Regions from separate parts of the Thiomicrorhabdus aquaedulcis genome, predicted to be linked through region 3. Evidence: predicted binding sites of a transcription regulator. Region 3 holds the regulator's gene; each other region holds the start of a gene.
The links. The regulator FNR, encoded in region 3, switches genes on or off when oxygen is low (the NO sensors DNR and NnrR bind a similar motif). The targets are predictions, from matches to a motif close to TTGATNTANATCAA.
Positions count from the first base shown of each region.

Region 1: ccoN (cytochrome-c oxidase, cbb3-type subunit I) is a predicted target of FNR. The motif match lies at 3,823-3,836, and genes of this name have one in related genera.
Region 2: hemN (oxygen-independent coproporphyrinogen III oxidase) is a predicted target of FNR. The motif match lies at 2,997-3,010, and genes of this name have one in related genera.

Region 1 is NZ_AP018722.1:208,374-215,743, forward strand. It holds gene EP181_RS00860 (histidine triad nucleotide-binding protein) at 1-289, opposite strand, end outside; gene EP181_RS00865 (phosphoribosyl-ATP diphosphatase) at 329-664, opposite strand; gene hisF (imidazole glycerol phosphate synthase subunit HisF) at 661-1,434, opposite strand; gene hisA (1-(5-phosphoribosyl)-5-[(5-phosphoribosylamino)methylideneamino]imidazole-4-carboxamide isomerase) at 1,497-2,246, opposite strand; gene hisH (imidazole glycerol phosphate synthase subunit HisH) at 2,299-2,940, opposite strand; partial or broken gene hisB (imidazoleglycerol-phosphate dehydratase HisB) at 2,941-3,527, opposite strand; gene ccoN (cytochrome-c oxidase, cbb3-type subunit I) at 3,973-5,403, shown strand; gene ccoO (cytochrome-c oxidase, cbb3-type subunit II) at 5,483-6,313, shown strand; gene EP181_RS00900 (cbb3-type cytochrome c oxidase subunit 3) at 6,317-6,499, shown strand; gene EP181_RS12110 (cbb3-type cytochrome c oxidase N-terminal domain-containing protein) at 6,520-6,684, shown strand; gene EP181_RS00905 (c-type cytochrome) at 6,609-7,370, shown strand, end outside.
Region 2 is NZ_AP018722.1:482,369-489,738, reverse strand. It holds gene EP181_RS02135 (glycosyltransferase) at 1-157, shown strand, start outside; gene EP181_RS02130 (tRNA-uridine aminocarboxypropyltransferase) at 154-789, opposite strand; gene EP181_RS02125 (GNAT family N-acetyltransferase) at 799-1,398, shown strand; gene hemN (oxygen-independent coproporphyrinogen III oxidase) at 1,485-2,867, opposite strand; gene EP181_RS02115 (GGDEF domain-containing protein) at 3,036-3,605, opposite strand; gene EP181_RS02110 (CZB domain-containing protein) at 3,611-4,366, opposite strand; gene EP181_RS12175 (hypothetical protein) at 4,377-4,646, opposite strand; gene rlmKL (bifunctional 23S rRNA (guanine(2069)-N(7))-methyltransferase RlmK/23S rRNA (guanine(2445)-N(2))-methyltransferase RlmL) at 4,676-6,628, opposite strand; gene EP181_RS02100 (lytic murein transglycosylase) at 6,963-7,370, shown strand, end outside.
Region 3 is NZ_AP018722.1:784,860-792,229, forward strand. It holds gene EP181_RS03465 (ribonuclease R family protein) at 288-1,805, shown strand; gene EP181_RS12785 (RNB domain-containing ribonuclease) at 1,814-2,605, shown strand; gene rlmB (23S rRNA (guanosine(2251)-2'-O)-methyltransferase RlmB) at 2,608-3,354, shown strand; gene EP181_RS03475 (PfkB family carbohydrate kinase) at 3,584-4,687, opposite strand; gene fnr (fumarate/nitrate reduction transcriptional regulator Fnr) at 5,495-6,253, shown strand; gene pal (peptidoglycan-associated lipoprotein Pal) at 6,757-7,281, shown strand.

The DNA of each region.
Region 1 (7,370 bases), 580 kb from region 3:
ACACCTCTTGTCCACCGCTTTCTCCGGTGTTGATTTGAGTTTTAAAACCGTCTAATCCTTGTGATTGGGCAATTTGTGGCAGTAACAGCATCATGTGACCCATGACGTCTTTGTCGTCTGGGGTTAAATCGAATAAAGTGGCAATGGGTTTTTTGGGAATGATTAATAAGTGCACTCGGGCTTTGGGATTGATGTCGTTAATAACAATGCATTTTTCGTCTTCATGAATAAAAGTGGCCGGAATTTCACGGTCGATAATTTTGCTGAAGATACTTTTTTCAGGTGACATAGTGGGTTCCTTGCTGCTGACTGTATTTGAATGTGTGGCTTATTTCGCGACCGAGCGACTGGCTTTTTCATCCAGGCCTGACAACCCGAAACGGCGTTGCAGTTCGCGGGTTACGTCATCGCTTGATAGGTTTTGATGTGCCAATAACACCAGGGTGTGAAACCACAGGTCGGCTACTTCGTATACTAGGTGGTCGGTATCGCCGTTGTGTTCAAGGTCTTTGGCGGCCATGATGGTTTCGACGGCTTCCTCACCGACCTTTTTAAGGATTTTTTCGAGGCCTTTATGGTAAAGACTGGCCACATAAGAGCTGTCGGGCGATTGGTTTTTACGCGATTCTAAAATCGCATCGAGTTGTTTTAAAATATCGCTCATAGTCGAACCTCGATGCCTTCTGCTTGCATGGCCAGTTTGGCCTCTTGGATGGTGTGTTGGCCAAAGTGAAAAATGCTGGCGGCCAGAACTGCTTCTGCGTGACCTTGGGTAATGCCTTGGGCAAGGTGGCTTAGCTCACCTACACCGCCCGAGGCGATGACCGGGATTTTAACACTGTCGGCAATGGCGCGGGTCAGTTCTAAATCAAAGCCAATTTTGGTGCCATCGCGATCCATGCTGGTAATAAGCAGTTCACCCGCGCCCAGTTGCGCCATACGAATCGCCCATTCTACTGCGTCAATGCCAGTGGCTTTTCGTCCACCGTGGGTAAAGATTTCCCATTTATCGGCTTCAGGGGGCTGGCTGACTTTTTTGGCGTCAATCGCCACCACAATGCATTGCGAGCCAAAGGTGTCGGCGGCTTCTTTAACGAAACCCGGGTTAAAAATGGCGGCCGAGTTGATTGAGACTTTGTCGGCGCCGGCGTTGAGCATGGTGCGAATGTCGTCAATGCAGCGAATGCCGCCACCCACTGTAAGGGGAATAAACACCTGGCTGGCGACTTGTTCTACCATGTGTACCGTGGTGTTGCGATTGTCGGCGGTGGCGGTGATGTCTAAAAAGGTAATTTCATCTGCGCCTTGTGCGTCGTAGCGTTTGGCGATTTCGACCGGGCAGCCGGCGTCACGAATGTCTAAAAACTGTACGCCTTTTACCACGCGACCGTTATCAACGTCTAGGCAAGGAATGATGCGTTTGGCAAGCGTCATAGTAAATTCCTAAAATTAATATAAAAAGCCTTTGACCAGGCCTGGTAAGTTACGTTTATGGTTTAAACCGATTTGTACGGTGACAAGCTGTCGGATAACGCTTGGCCTTCTTTAAAGTTTAATGTGCCTTCGTAGATGGCGCGTCCAGTAATAGCGCCACTGACGCCGTCGGCTTCAATTTTGGCTAGGCCGCGAATGTCGTCTAAATTGGTGATGCCGCCCGAGGCGATAATAGGAATGCGCAAGGCTTTGGCTAAGGCTTGTGTGGCTTCAATATTAACCCCTTGCATCATGCCATCGCGGCCAATGTCGGTGTAAATAATGGCTTCTACACCGTCGTTTTCAAATTGTTTGCCGAGTTCGGTGACTTCAAACTGAGTGACTTCAGCCCAGCCATTGATGGCCACCATGCCGTTTACCGCGTCTAAACCAACCATAATGTGGCCTGGAAACGCTTGACAGGCTTGCGCGACAAATTGGGGGTTGTGTACCGCTTGAGTACCAATAATGCAGTAACTTACGCCGGCGTTTAAATAGGCTTCGATGGTTTTTAGGTCGCGAATGCCGCCGCCAATTTGAATGGGCAGGTCGGGGTACGCTTCGCGCACTTGATAGACCGCTCCACCATTGACCGGCTTGCCTTCAAATGCACCGTTTAAATCGACCATGTGCAAGCGGCGCGCGCCTTCGTTTACCCAGCGTTGCGCCATGGCGACAATGTCGCCCGAAAAAACGGTGGCGTCTTCCATAATGCCTTGACGTAAACGAACGCATTGGCCATCTTTAAGGTCGATTGCGGGAATTAGTAACATAGTGACACCCTTGAAAATTTGAATTTATAAAATAGTTAAACTGTTTTAAGGGTTACGGTTGGCCGTTCCACGCTAAAAAGTTTTTAAACAGTTGTAAGCCACCATCGGCACTTTTTTCGGGATGTGCTTGAATGGCAAACAGGTTTTTGTGGCTTAATACTGACGCAAATTCAATGCCGTGTGTGGTGGTGCCACACACGATGTGCTGGTTTTGCGGCTGCACATAGTAGCTGTGTACAAAGTAAAAGCGACTGTCTTGGTGAATGTTGTGCCACAGCGGGTGCGCTTGAGTTTGGTGAATTTGATTCCAACCCATATGCGGAATTTTAAGGGTGCTGTTGGTGTCAAACTCAAAGTGTTTGACCAGGCCTGGTAACACCCTCAAACAGTCGATTCCAGCGTTTTCATCGCTGTGTGTCATTAATACTTGCAGCCCCATGCAGATGCCTAAAAACGGTTTTTCTTGCGCGGCTTTTTGAATAGGGTGAATCATGCCGGTGTCGAGCAATGCGCCCATACACGCTTTGGCCGCACCTTGCCCCGGAAAAATGACCGCATCAGCGTTTTCAATGTCGTCGGGGTGTTGTGTTACTAAAATACGGGTGTTCGCGTCGGCCATGTGTTCGGCGGCTTTGGCGACCGAGCGCAAATTTCCCATGCCGTAATCGACTACGGCCACCAATTTTTGATTCATTTACAACGATCCCTTGGTGGATGGCATTTTACCTGCCATTCGTTCGTCGGGCGATAAGGCCATGCGTAAAGCGCGGCCAAACGCTTTAAAAATAGTTTCGGCTTGGTGGTGCGAGTTGTGGCCACGCAGGCAATCAATGTGCACGGTGGCTTTGGCGTGATTGACAAAGCCTTGAAAAAATTCAAACACCAATTCGGTTTCAAATTGACCAATGGTTTCACGGGTAAAGTCGGCATTAAAGACCAGGCCTGGTCGGCCTGAAAGGTCGATGACCACGCGCGACAGCGCTTCATCTAACGGCACATAAGCGTGACCATAACGGGTAATGCCTTTTTTATCGCCAACGGCTTGATCAATTGCTTGACCCAACGTAATGCCTACGTCTTCGACGGTGTGGTGGTCGTCAATGTGATTGTCGCCTAAGGCCGTAATGTCCAGGTCAATCATGCCGTGGCGGGCAATTTGGTCTAGCATGTGTTCAAAAAAGGTACACCGGTTTTTAGGTTGGCTATGCCTTCACCGTCTAGGTTTACTGCAATTTTAATTTGGGTTTCAAGGGTGTTGCGCTCAATGGTTGCCGTACGCATAAGAGAGTCCTTAGAGTTAAAGTCCGCCTATAATAACTGAAAAGATGGGTTATTTATATCGCGAGTTTGCGTAAGTTAAGGTTGCATTAAGCTGTTTAGGATTAGTGAGAAGGGATAAGTGGAGGCTAAGTAGGGCATATAAGCAGTCGCTGGATGTTAATGATAAGGAAAAGTGATATGCCCTCATAAATAATTTTAGGCATGCAATAAGGGCATTCTTTTGGGATAATGCGAAGGATTTTTTAAACCGTCTGACTTTTTATTAAGGTTTTAGAAATTTAATCCATGTGATTACTTGATATGGATCAAGTTTTTAAAATTCATTTGACTACGGCTGGCAACAAGGCAAGGTATAATTTTTTGCTGAGGAGTCCTGTTTGTTTGGTCAAAAAACTTAAGACAAATTTGGGCAAAGACTTTAAGACTAGTAAGGGGAATCCGGCTGATGGATACTATCGCAAAACCACAATATGACAATGGTGTGGTTCAGTATTTAACAGTGGGCGCAGTGGTTTTCTTGGTGTTAGGTACGCTTATGGGTACTTATGCAGCAGCAGAACTTGCTTGGCCTGTGTTAAATTTTGATATCGCGGAAATCACTTTTGCACGTTTACGTGTAATGCATACAAATACTGTTATTTATGCATTTGGTGGTATGACGTTAATGGCAACAGCTTTTTACACCGTACAACGTACAAACGGCGTAAGACTTTGGAGCAACACAATGGCTTGGGCAACAGCAATCCTGTTTACCGTTGGGCTATTGGGTGTAGTTGTAACCCTTTCTTTGGGTATGACTACTGGTAAAGAATACCATGAACAAATTTGGCCTTTAGCCATTGCTGTTGCATTGGTTTGGACGTTATATACGTTTAATTTTATGATGACCATTGCGTCACGTAATAAAGAAACGCATCCAAACGTATACGTTTCAAACTGGTTCTTTATGGGTATGATGATTGCAATCACATATCTGTATGTAGTAAACGGTTTGGCGATTCCAGTATCATTGTTTCAATCGTACTCGCTGTTTGCGGGTGTGCAAGATGCCATGATTCAATGGTGGTGGGGGCATAACGCGGTAGGTTTCTTCCTAACGGCGGGTTTCCTTGCAATCATGTACTATTTCGTACCTAAGCAAGCGCAACGTCCAATTTACTCGTACCGTTTATCGGTTATTCACTTTTGGGCTTTAATGTTTGGTTATGTCTGGTTAGGTGCTCACCACCTTCAGTACACAGCATTGCCAGATTGGACCGGTTCATTAGGCGCAGTAATCTCTTTAGCGATGATTATCCCTTCATGGGGTGGTGCACTAAACGGAATGCTAACGCTTTCAGGCGCTTGGGATAGATTACGTACTGATTATATTTTGCGTTTCTTGATCATCTCTTTGGCTTTCTATGCAATGTCAACGTTTGAAGGGCCAGTAATGGCAGCGAAAACAGTAAACGCCTTGTCGCATTATACCGATTGGACTGTTGGTCACGTTCACTCAGGTGCACTAGGATGGGTTGCAATGGTGTCTATTGGTGCCATTTATCACATGATTATGAAACTGTGGAAAACAGAAATGTATTCTATGCAGTTGATTAACTTCCATTTCTGGTTGGCAACAATTGGTACGGTGTTTTACATTGTGGCTATGTGGGTATCTGGAATTATGCAGGGTCTAATGTGGCGTGCATACGACGAATACGGAACATTAGCCTATACGTTCGCTGAATCTGTTTCAGCAATGCACCCATATTACGCAATGCGTACGTTAGGTGGATTCTTATTCTTTACGGGTGCGGTTGTCATGTTATACAACGTGGTAATGACTATTCGTATGGCGAATGCAAAATCGACTCAAGCAGTTGAAGCGCGCGCATAAGGCATAAATAAGAAAGATCAATCAAAGTGGCAAGCAATTGCCACTCAATTGAATTTAATGAGTTGAGGAGCACAAACTCATGGCTGATAATCAAGCACCAAAAAATATCCAGGATGGTCTAGAGCGCAATATATTTGCAATGTTTCTAGCCACTGCACTGGCGGTATCCATTGCGGGTATTGTTGAAATCGTACCGTTGTTTTATCTAAAATCTGCGGTTGATTACACGGAACAAACCGATAAATACGGTAACGTAAAAAATGAAAAATTTCCTGAATTAGTTTGGGAACGTACCTTTACCGAAGATGAAAATGGCAAGTTAGTTTCAGACAAGAAACTTTACAGCCAGGCCAAAAATGGTAAATGGCAAGTTGCAGACTGGAAGCCAGGTGATGGGGTTCGTCCTTATACGCCTTTAGAGTTGGCTGGTCGTGATTTGTATTTGCGCGAAGGTTGCTATATTTGTCACTCACAAATGATTCGTCCTTTCCGTGATGAGCGTGAACGTTACGGTCATTATTCATTGGCAACAGAATCTATGTACGACCACCCAATGCAATGGGGTTCTAAACGTACCGGCCCAGATTTGGCTCGTTTAGGCGGTAAATATTCTGATGAATGGCAGGTGTTACATTTGTTACGTCCTCAAAGTATGATTCCAGAATCGGTTATGCCTGCGTATCCGTGGCTGGCTGAAACCCTTGTTTCAAAAGACTTCTTTGGTACTGAGCGTGACATGAAAGTTCGCTTATCTGTAATGCGTACGCTAGGCGTGCCTTACACCGATGAAGAAATTGAAAATGCAAACAAAGCCATCGAGGGTTACACCGAAATGGATGCCATGGTGGCGTATCTTCAAGTTTTAGGAACGATGGTTAAGCTGGATGACAGCAAAACATATCGTCAATAACCTATGAGCAAACTTGAACAATATTTCAGTACTGATTGGGCGGCATTAACCACCCATGACTGGGCTGGGTTAATCGTTACAGTATTGGTGTTTTTAGGCATGCTCATCACGTTTGCTTTGGCGTTACGCCCAAGCAAGCGTAAAGAGATGGAGCAAGAAAAATATAAAATACTGAATGATGACTAATTATTCTGAGGAGAATAAATATGGCACAACACAATCCGTGGCCGGATGAAGGCAATACAGGCCACATTTGGGATGAAGACTTACGTGAATTAGACAACCCACCTCCATTATGGTGGATGCTGTCTTTTTACTTCGGTTTTATAATGATTATTTTTACACGCTTTACTACCCAACCATTCCATTAACAGATGGAACGGGTGAGTTTACGAAAGGTATGGCTGGATGGACTCAGGTTGAAGAGTACCAAGATGACTTTACCGTTCTAAAAAACTGGCGTGTTTCTAAGTTTGCAGATAAAGAAGAAAAGCTGGCGGCAATGTCAGTTGAAGACATTCTTAAAGACGAAGAGTTAAAATCTTACGCTGTTGCAACTTCTAAGGTTTTGTTTGGTGATTACTGTGCAGGCTGTCATGCCGCTGGTGGCGCGGGCAATCCTAATTTTCCAATCTTGGCAGACGATGACTGGCTATGGGGTGGAAGTGTTAAGCAGATTGAAACAGCAATGGTTAATGGACGAATTGGTAACATGCCTGCTAAAGGGATGATGGGCAATTTGTCTGAGCAAGAGATGCAAGATGTAACCGATTATGTAATGGCGTTGTCTGAAGGCAAAGGCGAAGATGTCGCGTTTACTGCAGGTAAAGCGGCTTACACTAAAGGTATGTGTTTAGCATGTCATGGTCCTGCTGGTAAGCCTTTGGCTCCTACTGGATCGGCTAACTTGACAGACCAAGTTTGGCGTTTTACAGGCCTTCCAGGTGCTGACTTGCGTACTGAAGCTTATAACACCATTGCATATGGCGTAAATGTTAAGAAAGATGGTCAGTATATTGCGGGTACACGTCAAGCATACATGCCTTCTTTTAAAGAG
Region 2 (7,370 bases), 300 kb from region 3:
CATCTCCAACCTGTTCATCTTCAAAAACTCCGCGAAGCGATGGGCGACGAAACCGAAAAGAGCACGTCCAGCCATACAAATTCTAAGAAAAAATAAGACCAGGCCTGGTCAAAGCGAATTTAGGTTGCTTATAAACGTTGCTTATAAACCCTGCTAACGCACCCTAAACTGCCATTGCTGTTGCACCATGGCGTTAAACGCTTGCAACAACGGCGTATAGCGTTGTGGGGCGTTTTCTAAAGTAGATAAAACCTGCACCACTGCCTCGACGGTAGACAAGCTTTGAGCATTTTTTTGTTTGCGAATGCGGTAGTTAGACGGTGTATTAGGCTCAATTTGCAGACGCGTAAGGGCGGCCAAACGCGGATTTAAACAGAGCATTTTATGCGTTTTACGCCACGTGCCGTCCAACACCAACACGCACAACTGACTCAGTTGCGCCTGCGTCAATCCACACAAATCGGCGATATTAATCAGCGGCTGCGTGGGTTGGCTTGGGGTTTCAACGGACGTTTCGGTCGGAGGATAAAGCAACAGCACCGTTTTATGTTGCTGCTGGGCGCAATCCAACCACGCCTCCAGTTCGGGCACGTCGCTTAAACGTTCGCCCACCCAAAGCTGCACCTGGCTTAACGACAACGCCACCAATTTGGCCGTGCCTTTTACTTGCATGGCCTCGGTTGGATGTTGAAAAACCCCCACCTCTACAACATTCGCAATAGGGGTAATCCAATCGCATACGCAAACGCTTTGCGGCCGCTGACACTGTAAACAAATGATTCGAGACATCGATAAAAAATGACCTTAAAAAACGGTAAATCAAACGGTAAATTAAACAATCAAGCAGACACTCAAAAACCCCAATTTTACTCTGACCAGGCCTGGTCAAAGCAAAACGAGCACTTTGCGCTTAAACACTTTTTTAAGCAACACCAACAAAGTGCGCCACAACAAAACGATATTGTCGTTTGGGTCAAACAGGCACACCATCTTGCGGGCGCATTGCGATTAGTCCGCCTAGAAAACATAAGCAAACACGATTTAGACACAGACAATCGCAATGAGAACAACCAAGAGGCTAACGCATTACCTAACGCATTACCCAACAACTCTTCTAATGTGTTTTGGCTACGCGGTTTGTTTATTGCCCCTGACTGCCGTGGACAAGGCCTAGCCAGCGCGCTGTTGCACTTTGCTTTTAACGAGCAACTCCAGCCACAAAACACCCAGCCATCAAAGAAAATTATCGCGTTTGCCCCGCCGCACTTACATAACTTTTACCTGCAAAACGGCTATCTACCACACAATTCCCACACCTTACCCCAACCCCTAAAAACCCGCTACACCCACGCCCAACAACAAGGAAAAACCTGGTTGTGCTTGGTAAGAAATGGCTGAAACACACAAAACAAAACCGCGTTGACCAGGCCTGACCAACGCGGTTTTATGCTGTTTTATGTTTTTTGCGCCAACAACGCTAATCGTTAAATAACCTTTGAAAACCGATTTAGTGCATCGCTTTTTAGGTAGGCGTCAAACACCATGCAGATGTTTCTGATGAGCAAGCGGCCTTTTGCGCTTACGTAAATGTCGTGGTCGTCAAGGGTGATTAGGCCGTCGTTTATCATGGGTTGTAGGCGCACCAGTTCGGGGGCAAAATATTCGTTAAATTCGATATTCCATTGTGCGTTTAGTTTGGCAAAATTGAGGTGAAAGTGGCTAATCAAACGGGTAATAACGTCGCGGCGCAGCTCGTCGTCTTCGGTGAGCGCCACGCCTCTAAACACGGCTAAATGCCCGGCGTCAATGGCGTGATAATAGTCGTCTAGCCCTTTGCGATTTTGCGCGTAAGTGTTGTTGATGAGCGAAATTGAGGTCGCCCCCATTCCCACCAAATCGCATTCCGCATGAGTCGAATACCCCTGAAAATTGCGATACAAGGTTTCATTACGTTGCGCCACGGCGAGTTCATCGTCGGGTTTAGCAAAGTGATCCATGCCAATGTAGACGTAGCCTGCTTGCAATAGGCGCTCAGTTGACGCTTGCAATATGGCCAATTTTTCATCGGCAGACGGCATATCGGCCTCGTTCATTTTCTTTTGTGTGGGAAACATCGCGGGCATGTGGGCGTAGTTAAAAATCGAAAACCGATCGGGTTGTGCATCAATGACTTGGTCAAGCGTACGCATAAAACTGCGTTCGGTTTGGTGCGGTAGGCCGTAAATTAAATCGACATTCACCGATAAAAAACCCGCCTCACGCGCGCCTTCCAACACCTCAAAGGTTTCGGCTTGGGTTTGAATGCGATTTACCGCTTTTTGCACCACGGGGTCAAAATCTTGCACCCCCAAACTCATGCGATTAAAGCCCAACTGACGCAACAACTTAACCGATTGACGATTGGCCTCACGCGGATCAATTTCAATCGAGTACTCGCCCGAGTCGTCGTCATACAAATTAAAATGTTGGCGCGTTTTGGCCATTAAGGCTTGCATCTCGTCGTTGTTAATAAACGTTGGCGTGCCACCGCCCCAGTGCAGTTGCTCGACTTTTCGGCTGGGGTCAAACAAAGCCGCTTGCAGTTCAATTTCTTTAAACAGGCGCTCTAAATAGGGCGTGGTTTTAGAGCGGTCACGCGTCCAAACTTTGTTGCAGGCGCAAAAAAAGCACACGGTATCGCAAAATGGAATGTGAAAATACAGCGATAAACCGCGCCCCGTTTGATTACTGCGGGCGCACGCTTGTTGGTAGTCGGTCTCACCAAACGCCTCATCAAATTGCAAAGCCGTCGGATACGATGTGTAACGTGGCCCCGACTGGTTGTAGCGTTTGATGAGCGCTTCATCAAATTGAATTTTTTGTTCCATGTGCTGTGTTGTAGGCTGTGTCATGTGTGGTTTAGCGCTCCGCTTGTTTTTATCTGTGTTTAAAGTGTTTTAAAGACGATTAGCGTAATCTAGGGGCTTTCATTTCACAAACCATCACGTCTGCAAAACTTAATGTATATCAAGTAAATGAACGTCAACGGGCGTTATTTACACACGTTGGTAACACACCTGATTACGCCCATTGGCTTTGGCCTGATACAACTGCACGTCTACTAGGTTTAGGCGTTCTGAAGGCGTTAAGGTTTGTTCGCACGCAAAACTAACCGCACCGCAACTAACCGTAAGCTTAATTAAAGGCGCACCGCGCAGTTTAAACGCGTGTTCGGCCACGCGGGTACAAATACGTTGCGCTAAGTTTTCAATGCCGTCGGACGTTTTATCCAACGCCAAAATGGCAAATTCTTCACCGCCCCAGCGGTACACATGGTCTTCTAAACGCAGAGTGTCTAACAGCACCTCAGCCAGGTTTATCAACACCGCATCGCCGGCCAAATGCCCATAATCGTCATTAATGGTTTTAAAAAAGTCGATGTCTAATAAAATTAACCCCGCCCAAAATTCGTGGCGTTTGGCAAATGCCAAGGTATTGGTAAAGGCCGCGTCAAAGGCACTACGATTGGGTAAACCGGTTAAGGCATCTAAACTGGCGGCGCGCACAAACTCTTCGTCAATGCGGTCGTGCAACACCCTGCACACCTCGTCCGAGGCCAGCTCCATCTCACTTAAAAATCAACAATGCGCTCAGGATGGCGCATTTTAACCTCGTTTAACGCCAAAAAACCCAAGCGATGCACTTGCTCGTGAGCGGCTTCAAACCCCTTTAATTCGTGCTCTGGAATCCGCGCAAAACCTCCGCTGTTTAACCACTTTCCAAGCAAACATTCGTGGGTAGAATACGGAAAATCGCCGTCGTCTATTTCGCCCAAAGCGCATGAAAACGCTCTAATTTTCCAGTTTTGATGGTCAATAAAGGCTTGCACTAATTCTTCAGGTACTTGCGCCGAAATAAGCTGAAACGAACGGCGCATGCATTGCACTTCGGACTGAGATTTGGCTTTTAAATGTTGTAAGGTTTCGTGCATTTGATACACGTTAGACACAATAAGCTGCGCCACATCAATCATGCGACACAATGCTTTGGCCAACCGATGATTGTTTTTACGCTCACTCATCAACACAAACAACTGCCGACATTCGGACAAAATCAGCAGTACCCGGCTTAAACTAAAATCTTTAGCGTGCCACGCCAACGCTTGATAATACAGTACACTGTAAAACCCATCTTGGTCGTCGTTGTTAACAAATGCCTCATACACGCCGTCATTTAACAGCGGTGTATAATGTGATTGCGCCATGTCGTGCTGAGCAAACCAGGCGGTAAACTCGGTCATAAACGCCGCTTTTTGCTCAAGCAAATAGCTTTGATGCCGGTTTATTTCTAGCGTTTCGTCCACCCGTAACCCAAATAGTTTATACATAAATATGGCTCTACTGTGCTTGCAAATCAGGCGCGGCTAATGCGGCTCCTGTGTGTTTTTTAAACACCCAGGCCTGGTGAATCTTGCTGTTACGCTCGTAATCTTTGGGCATGGTTTGTTGGGTAATGTTAGTAATATCCCAGTCGGCAAACGCCTCGGCTTCGAGCTTAAACTTGCGTAAGTTGTTTGAAAACACCAATTCCCCACCAGGGTTGAGCAGTTTAAGGGTTTGCTCAATTAACCCAACGTGATCCCGCTGAATATCCAACGTGCCTTCCATGCGTTTGCTGGTTGAAAACGACGGCGGGTCTAAAAAATCACATCAAACGTTTGGCTGGGCGCTTGGCTTTCGGTGGCCAACCAGTCCAACACATCGGCTTGTTTAAGCACATGTTTGTTTTCATCGATTTTATTGTTCATTAAATTGTGTTTAGCCCAGTACAAATAGGTTTTGGACATGTCGACACTTAAACTGCTTTTTGCCCCCTGTACTGCGGCTTGCGCGGTAGCGGTGGCGGTGTAACAAAATAGGTTTAACAGGGTTTTACGACGCGACTTTTCGGCCACTAAGGCGCGCACCAATCGGTGGTCTAAAAACAGGCCGGTGTCTAAATAGTCGGTAAAGTTAACGCGCACTTTGGTGGCGTTTTCTATGACCGTAAAAAAGTGTTTGTTTTCGTCCATTTTTTCGTATTGTGCCGTGCCTTTTTGGCGCTCACGCACTTTAAAAATAATGTGCTCAGCCGGCATGGAAAACACATCGGGCAACACCGACATGGCTTCGTGCAAACGTTTTTTGGCCTTGCCGCGCTCGATGGTTTTGGGCGCGGCGTATTCGTTTACCACCAACCAATCGCCACCGTCTTCGGTGTGGTATAAATCTAAAGCCAAAGCGTATTCGGGCATGTCGGCGTCGTACACGCGGTAAGCGTTAATTTTTTGCGAAGCCGCCCACTTGGACACGGTTTTTAAATTTTTACGCACCCGATTGGCAAACATTTTTGCCCCTTCGGTTTGCGCCATATGCGGCAGAGCGTGCTGCACCTCTTCGGCTAAGCTCGCGCCGCCTTTTACCGAGGGTTGACGATGAAACTCTTCAATTAACTCAAATCTAAACAGCTTACATTCCATAGCACCGTTTAAAAACGGATGACTGCGTTTGGCTTTAATGCCCAAATACATGCCCAGTTCGGGGTTGCAGGTTAAAATCGCGGCCAACCACCCGTCAAATTCGGTTTTTAAATAGTGTCCCAACGCCCCATAAATAACCTTAACGCTTTCTAAATCGCCCAAACGTTCGCCATACGGCGGATTACAAATGACCAGGCCTGGTTTCCAATCGCCCCAACGACGACCTTGTTCAACGGTCATTTGTTTAATTTCAATGGCATCACTGTAACCCGCGCTGGCAATGGCATCGTAGGCAATGTCTAACGATTTATTAGACGAATCCGAACCGTAAATGGCCGGTAAATTACGCAGTCCTTCGGCTTCTCGCGCTTCGGCCTCGACCACCAACGAATCCCACAAGGTTTTATCGTGCATTTTCCAGGTGTTTAAGGCCATTAAATTAGACTTAAACAGGCCTGGTGCTAAGTCGGACGCCATCATAGCCGCCTCAATTAAAAACGTGCCCGACCCACACATAGGGTCGTACAAACTGCCGCCTTGTTTGGCAATTTCGGGCCAACCGGCGCGCATTAATAACGCCGCCGCCACGTTTTCTTTAAGCGGCGCGCGCACTTGCTCGCCTTCGCGGTAACCACGTTGGTGCAAGCTGTAGCCGGTTAAATCAATACTTACTGTCAATTGATTGCGGTTTAAGTGACCGTGTACCCGCAAATCGGGATACTCGGCGTCCACCGACGGACGGGTGTTGTCCAGTTCTCTAAAATAATCAACGATGCCGTCTTTGATTTTAAGCGCGCCGTAATGACTGTGCTCAATGCCCATGCCCTTACCCGAAAACGACACCGAAAACGTACTGCTCGCGCTCATGTGCGCGCTCCAGTTAACGTTCGCCACTTGGGGCGATAAATCGTCTTGGGTTTCGAGCTCGGCTTCTAACACCGTCACAAACACGCGGTTGGCCAAACGCGACCACAAGCACGCGCGATAAGCGGTTTCTAAAGCGCCTTCAAAACTCACGCCGCGAGGTTGCGCCTTAACATTGGTGGCGCCCAGCGCCATTAATTCTTCACGCAATAACTCACTTAATCCACCGGGCGAGGTAGCAAAACACTTCAACATAATGTTATCCATTGTCATTCATTTAATAAAAACCGCTGCACAAACGCGCACAAAAAACCAAAGCGCAATTTTAACTGTTTTACCCCCCAACCATTGCAAAGAATGCAAAGCAATCTTGGGTTTAGCTAAAATAGTGCGCCATTAAAGGGCTGGACGTGGCAATGGCTAATGTGAAGGTTCTTGGCAAACAACTCAAAGTAGAACTTATTTAACAGACATTACTCGTTGCCATTATTAACCTAAACACTCTGACCAGGCCTGGTCATCTAAAAGTGGGTTTAATTTAAACGCAGTTTGTGTAGAATGCTGTTCTCTTTCTTATTTACCAAAGACGCTCAGCCTCATTATGACCATTTCTACTGTCAATCCGGTTTTAAACCCTGCTTTTAAACGCATCTTAAAACTAAACGCCACGCGCGCATTTTTTGGTGTGTTTTTGCGTAATGTCTTGGCGTTAAGCTTAACACTGCCACTGTTAGCGCACAGCGCGCTGGCCGCGGCTCAAACTAACCCAAGCAATGCGGCCAAGCAAGAGCAACTGCCCACGCAAGCCGAGTTTGCGGCGTGGTTAACCGGGTTTAAAGTGCAAGCACGCCAAGCGGGAATTTCTCAAGACACGTTAAATTTGGCGTTTGCGGATGTAAAACTGAACCCAAAAATTTTAGAATCCGATCGCAAACAGCCCGAATTTATCAGCACATTTTGGGAATACTTTGAGCGTGCCGTAAGCTCTGGGCGCATTGAAAACGGTCAA
Region 3 (7,370 bases):
GCTTGCAAGCTTTTTAACCCCTGCAAGGCCGCATTGAGTTAAGAATTTATTTGCAGATAAGATTTATTACGCACTGTTTTATTGTGTAATCAAGGTCTCTAGTACTTGTTTTAAGGATTTCAGAGGTCTTTTAATCTTCTCAATCGAGTACATTTAAAATGAATGCAATAAACTGGGCTAACTATTTGTTATAATAAGCGCAATTTTTCAATCAAACAGTCTCTGTTGTGCGTTTTAATGAAAGCGCAGACAATAAACAGACTTGTTTTTAACTTAGATGGTATCGAGTGAGCAATCAGAATACTCCGGATCTATTAGATCCACACGCAACCCGTGAAGCGGCAAAATACGACAATCCTATCCCCAGTCGCGAATTTATTTTAGACGCCTTAGAAACAGCTCAAAAGCCTTTGCGTCTGTTTGAACTTGCCGAAATCTTAGATATTACCGAAGACGATGAAGAGCGCTATGAGGCCTTGTCGCGTCGTTTAAAAGCCATGAGTCGTGATGGACAACTTATTCGCAATCGCCGTGGTGCATTTGGCTTGTTGCAAAAAATGGATTTGGTTAAAGGACGCGTCTTAGGCCACCCAGATGGTTTTGGGTTTTTGGTGCCAGAAGAAGGCGGTAAAGATTTATTTTTATCTGAAAAAGAAATGCAAAAAGTTTTGCATGGCGACATTGTTATTGCTTCGATTGTGGGTGAAGATCGTCGTGGCCGTCAAGAAGGTACAATTGTTGAGGTTGTTGAATATTGCACCACTCAAGTGCTGGGTCGTTTAAATTTAGAAGATAACATGGCTTGGGTGCGTCCTAATAATAATCGCATAACCCAAGACGTTTTTATTCCTCAAGACGGCTTGATGGGAGCTAAAGAAGAGCAAATTGTATTGGTTGAAATTATTCATCAACCATCAAAGCGTTCCGGACCTGTCGGTAAAATTGTTGACATCGTGGGCGATTATATGGCGCCGGGTATGGAAATCGATTCGGCTATTCACGCTTACGGGTTGCCTAATACCTGGTCGGATGAATTGCTTGCCGAACTAGCGCAAATTCCAGATGAAGTCACTGAAGCTGACCTAGAGGATCGTAAAGATTTACGGTCATTAAATTTAGTGACCATTGATGGTTCGGATACAAAAGATTTTGACGATGCCGTGTTTGCTAAGCGTCGTAAAAATGGTTGGCGCTTAGTGGTGGCCATCGCTGACGTAGCCCATTATGTGAAGCCAGGCACCGAAATCGACAAAGAGGCTTATAAACGCGGCAATTCTGTGTACTTTCCTCAGCGCGTGGTTCCCATGTTGCCGGCTAAGTTATCCGATGGTTTGTGTTCGTTAAACCCACATGTTGACCGTCTGTGTATGGTGGCTGACTTGTCTATTAACGAAGACGGTAGCTTAGAGCGCAGTCAATATTATCGCGCTATTATGAATTCAAAAGCGCGCTTAACTTATGATCAGGTGAACAGCATTTTAACCGATGCAACAAGCGGCTATCGTGAGCAGTTTGCTGAGCAAGTTGAAGACGTTGAAGAGTTGTATGCATTGTATAAAGTGTTGCAAAAAGCACGTGAAGAGCGTGGCGCGCTTGAATTTGATACTACGGAAACCCGTATTATTTTTGATGACGCACGCAAGATTGAGGCTATCGTGCCAGTGGTGCGTAATGACGCGCATAAGTTAATTGAAGAATGCATGCTGATGGCAAACGTAGCCACCGCTCGTTATTTAAAGTGGCACAAAATGCCCATGGTGTATCGCGTACATGAGTCGCCCACTTTAGAGCGTTTAAAAACTTAAGAACCTTTTTGGCTGATTTTAGCCTAACCTTAGAAGGGGGCGATGAACCTACAGCGCACGATTATGCAGCGGTTATGGCCAAGATTCAGGGCGAAACCTATCAGCATTTAGTGCAAACAGTTTTGCTTAGAAGTATGAATCAAGCCGTGTATCAGCCCGAAAATAAAGGTCATTTTGGTTTGAATTATGAGCATTATACGCATTTTACATCGCCCATAAGACGTTACCCTGACTTGCTAATTCATCGTGCCATTGCTCATGTTTGGACCAAAAAAGGTCCTGAGCTGTTTGATTACACCGAAACTCAAATGCAAGCTCTTGGTCAACATTGTTCAGATACCGAGCGCCGTGCCGATGAAGCTACCCGTGATGCTGTTACGTTCTTAAAATGTGAGTTTTTATCGCATCGTTTAGGGCAAGAGTTTGAAGCCGTTGTAACGGCCGCAACCAACTTTGGATTGTTTGTTGAAATTGATCCACTTTACGTTGAAGGCTTAGTACATATTACCGAATTGGGTGAAGATTATTTTCATTACGATAACGCTCGTCATTGTTTAAAAGGTGAACGCACTGGTAAAGTCTATCGCTTAGGCGATCGTGTAAGGGTTCAAGTGGCGCAAGTTAATTTGGATGACCGTAAGGTCGACCTAAGGTTTGTTGCAACGGAATCATCATTAACGCCATCAAACGAAACCGATGAACTTAATGATGAGTTAGCTGACGGTGACGAAGCGCCTAAGCGTGCAAAAAAGAAACGTTTTTATCGTAAAAAGAAAACTTCTTCAAAAGCTGGAGCGTAATAGTGGCTCAAGAAATCATTTACGGTTTGCATGCGGTTGAAAAGTTTATTAAACAATCACCTCATCTTGTGTACTTATTGGGGTTTGAAAAGGGGCGATTAAACAATCGTCAACAAGCATTGTTTAATCAAGCCAAAGGTTTGGGTTTGGCGCCGCAGTTGTTAGAACAGTCTGAGTTTGATGCTCTTGATGCCAATCATCAAGGGGTAATGGCTAAGGTTGCCCAGCAAGCGGATTTAACCGAAGCGGATTTAGCCCACATTGTTGAAACCACCCAAAACCCGCTGTTTGTCTTTTTAGACGAAGTGCAAGACCCTCATAATTTAGGCGCTATTTTAAGAACGGCCGATGCTGTGGGGGTTCACGCGGTTATTATTCCTAAGCACAATTCAGTTGGCTTAAATGCAACAGTACGTAAAGTGGCTTCGGGTGCGGCTGAAAATGTTAAATTAATTGTGGTGTCAAATTTAGTGCGCACTATGAAGGAGCTGCAACAAGGCGGTATGTGGATGATTGGGTTGGCGGGTGAAACCGAGCAAACCATTTATGACCATGATTTAACAGGTTCAATCGGCATTGTGATGGGAACCGAAGGCTCTGGTTTACGTCGTTTGATAAAGCACGAGTGTGATCATTTGGCGTCTATACCCATGGTGGGTGTTGTAGAAAGTTTAAACGTGTCTGTGGCCACTGGAGTCGTTTTGTATGAAGCCTTTAGACAACGCCGTGTTGCGCCAACGTTAGCCTGAGTTGAGTGGCGTAAAGACGCTAATTAAGACGTTAATTTAAGACATGTAAACAATGTGTTGTATTAAATGAAGCAAAAAAGCCGACCAGGCCTGGTCGGCTTTTTTGTTTTTAGAGCGCCGATAGGCACAATCTATTACGCTAAAAAAATATCTCCCTTGTCATCAATTTTAATATCAATGACCCGCAACGATTCGTTCCAGCATGGCCCATCAATACACAAACCGTCTTCTATATTAAAAAAGCCTCATGCACTGAGCATTTAAGGGTTTTTTCAAATGGGTTTACGTCAATTTTAAACGCTTCATTAAGCGGCACGTTTTGATGTGGGCAGTTGTTCTCATAAGCTTTTACCGTATCGTCAAACTTAATAAGTACCACAGACGGAGCACCGTCTTTGGCTGGGGTAACTAGGGTTTTGGCGTTGCTCAATTGTTTAATATTTGCCAATGGCGTTGCATGATTGTCCAATAGTAAGTTGTCCAGGCCTGGTTGTCGGCATTTTTTGGCGGCTAACGAATTGGCGTGCGTGACCGCTTGGCTTAAAGACATTTCTTTTACTAAACCATCAATTAACCCTGCGTTAAACGTATCCCCAGCACCTAAAGTATCCACAATCGGCATAACAGGCTCGGCGGGTAAGTGGTGTACCGAGTCGTTTGGAGTACTGTACCAAACGCCTTTTGCTCCCCATGTACACACTAAATTTGCGTGTTTGACTGTTTTTTTAATAGCATTTAGCAATGATTGGCCATCAATAAAGCCTTTGGCTTTAGCGTAATGGTGCGAAAAAATAATTAAATTAACCTGAGGAAATAACGCTTCAATGCCTTCACGAGGTTTTTCAACTTCTAATGAAATGGGTTGATGGCTTAAAAATGTTTTAGCGATATTGAGCATGCCACTTAAGTTGTCAAGGTTACGACCTTCAAAATGCAGCCAGTCATATTCTTCAATCTCAATTTTGGCAAAATGCTCAAAGCTCAGCTCGGGTAAGTCGCGAAAATGCACAATGGTTCGATGGCCATTCTGGGCATTTAGGGTAATAAATGAGGTAGGTGTACGACCTTTAATAAAGGTTTGTATGTGCTGAGTATCAATTTTACGTGCGCGTAAGTTGCTTAACAACTGTTTAGCTTCGCCATCGGCCGCCAGCGTGGCGCATAGTGCAGTTTGATGGCCTAATTGAGTTAGTACATGCAAGCTGTTACTGGCATTACCACCGCTGGTGGTTTGTTTTTGTGTGGCGCGAATCTCTTCATCTTCGAGGGGATGGTGAGGAACGGTTAAGACAATGTCGAGTACCACGTTGCCGATGCCTAAAATTTTTGCCATGAAGGGTTTCCTAAACGTTGTATGTAATAAAGCAGTTTAAAATGTCGAGTAGTAAAAATCTCTGAGTGCGGCTGTACGCAATTAGAGTTGCCGAATCGAATTTTAGCATATTTACAGTAATCATCACGGTTGACAAAAGACGATTGTCAATAAATATAAAAGGTGAATAATTTTTAAAATAACTTGACAAGGCCTGTGCTAGAGTTAATTTTTATATTTATATTCTGTTGTCATTAAGTACTGTAACATATTGTTTCTATTATGTTATATGTCTATTTTATAAAGCAATAACTTGGATTATGGTTCACGTTTGTTTATCCACAAAAGCTGTGGATAACTTTGTGAGTAATCTTTATAAAGCACGCTTAAGTGCTTTAAAATAGGATATAAATATTAAACTGATTAAATTTTAATCAATCGTTTAAATTGCACCCAAAGTCGGTAATGCCATTTCATGTCTATTTTTAAATATTGTCAAAATAAAGCTCTCACAAAGGCTTAATTAACTCAAAAAATCGCTCGAACGGGTGATATACAGAAAACCACTTCACTTTTACCATAAGGGCGTAAACACAATAAAGGTACGGCCGCTAAAACTTATCTTGTATCAAGAAAAATCATAAGGTTGCAAAAAGGGGGTTACAATTTGTAAATAGAAAACTCTTAACCAGCGTGCCGTTTTGGGTGGGTAAAATTAAAAAGTCTTTGGTCATGTTTACCAGTATCTAATAAAAATTTTTCTGTCTTGATGCTATTTTTATGGATGTAAAACGCGAGCAAAGGTTTTGTTAAAGAATAGGTGATGCTATGAATGAAATAAAATCGGCTTTTAATGTTGGCTGTTTAAACTGTGGATTGCAAAAAATCTGTTTTCCAACAGGCCTGCAGAAAAGTGAAATTGACCGTTTAGATGAGATTGTGGAGCGAAAAAGTCCTTTAAAAAAAGGCCAACATCTTTTTTCAACAGGCGACGTATTTAGTTCTTTATTTGCCATTCGAGCAGGGGTTGTAAAAGTGTACTCTTACTCTGATGTGGGAGAGGAAGTTATACACGGATTTTATTTACCCGGCGATGTGATTGGCGTAGAGGCTGTTGCCACTAAAACGCATCATTTAAATGCCATTGCCTTAGACGCTACTAGTGTATGTGCACTGCCTTTTGATGAGTTGAGTGAGTTGTCATTGCAGATTCCACATTTAAATCAGCAAATGTTTACTATTATGAGTAAAGAGGTAAACGAAGGGCGTATTCATGCCGAAATGTTAACCAAACGTAATGCGGATCAGCGTGTGGCGCAATTTATTTGGGATATGGCCGAGCGTTATCGTAATCGTGGTTATTTTCATAAAGAATTTAGGTTAGGCATATTACACCGTGATGTGGCTGTGTATTTGGGCTTAACTCCAGAAACGGTGTCACGTATTTTAGCCAAGTTGCATCAAGATCAAATAGCCACGTGGAAAAAGAAAGAGGTGGTTATTCATAACGAATCCAAGTTACGGGCGTTAGCGGGTTTATTACACTGTGATTTAAATTATTACTCGCCAAAGCTACTGGCTGTTTGATGGTGGAAAAAAATGCTTTTATTGAGACCTTTGCACGAGTGGGGTGCGAAAAAAAATGAGTAAAAATTTACCTGATTGAGGCGGGAAACGTAGTGAATGGCTGGCTATTCACAAGTTTACCAACTAAAAGCAGGAAAATTTTAACCATTTTTGGCCGTACATCCATTCGTGCAAAGGTCTCTATTAGCGGCTGTTACTAGAAAATAAGTACGTTTAAAGCACTTGCTTTCAAGAGTCGCAGAGCACCCATTAAAGAATTTTTACCGTAATTTGAAATATTTATGATGCATTTTTGCACCTGTTGTAAAATAAACACCAATTTATGCCTGTTTAGTTAATAAAGTACGCAAATATTTTTGCGTTCGGGTAGAATCCGCTCTTAGGTGAAAGCTTGGTTAACAAGTTTTTTAGGGGACTTCTAAACCATCAAAACACCAAAATTTTTTTGTTTAATTACAGCATCTTATAATGATGTTGAATTTTAATTTTAGGAAGTAATCAATATGTCAGTCACAAATATTAAGCAATTATTTTTAGTTGGTTTTTTAGGTTTAGCGTTAGTAGGTTGTAGTTCTACTCCTAAAACAGAAGAAGCGGCTCCTGTCGCTACTGTAGATACAACTGATGCAGACGCAGCGCGTCTAGCGGCAGAAAAAGCAGCAGCAGATTTAGCGGCTAAAAAAGCAAATCTAATGGCAATCATTGCGGGCAAAGTAGTTCGTTTTGAATTTGATAAATCAGATGTTCAGCCAGAGTTTTTCAGCATTGTTAAAGCAAACGCTGATTACTTAGCACTTGACCCTTCAGTTGCTGTTACCATTAACGGCCACTGTGATGAGCGTGGAACACGTGAGTACAACCTTGCTTTAGGTGAGCGTCGTGCTGCTGCGGTTAAAACTGCATTAATGTCTGAAGGCGTAAGCGCTGACAGAATCAACGTAGTCAGCATGGGCGAAGACAGTCCTGTTGCTGAAGGTCATAACGAAGCGGCTTGGTCTGAAAACCGTCGCGCTGAGTTTGCATATTAATTGAATTAATAGCTTAATCTCGTTATATTTAAAAGCCTTTCTGCCCGCGGGTAGAAAGGCTTTTTTTTTACCTAATTTTTATCTATTTT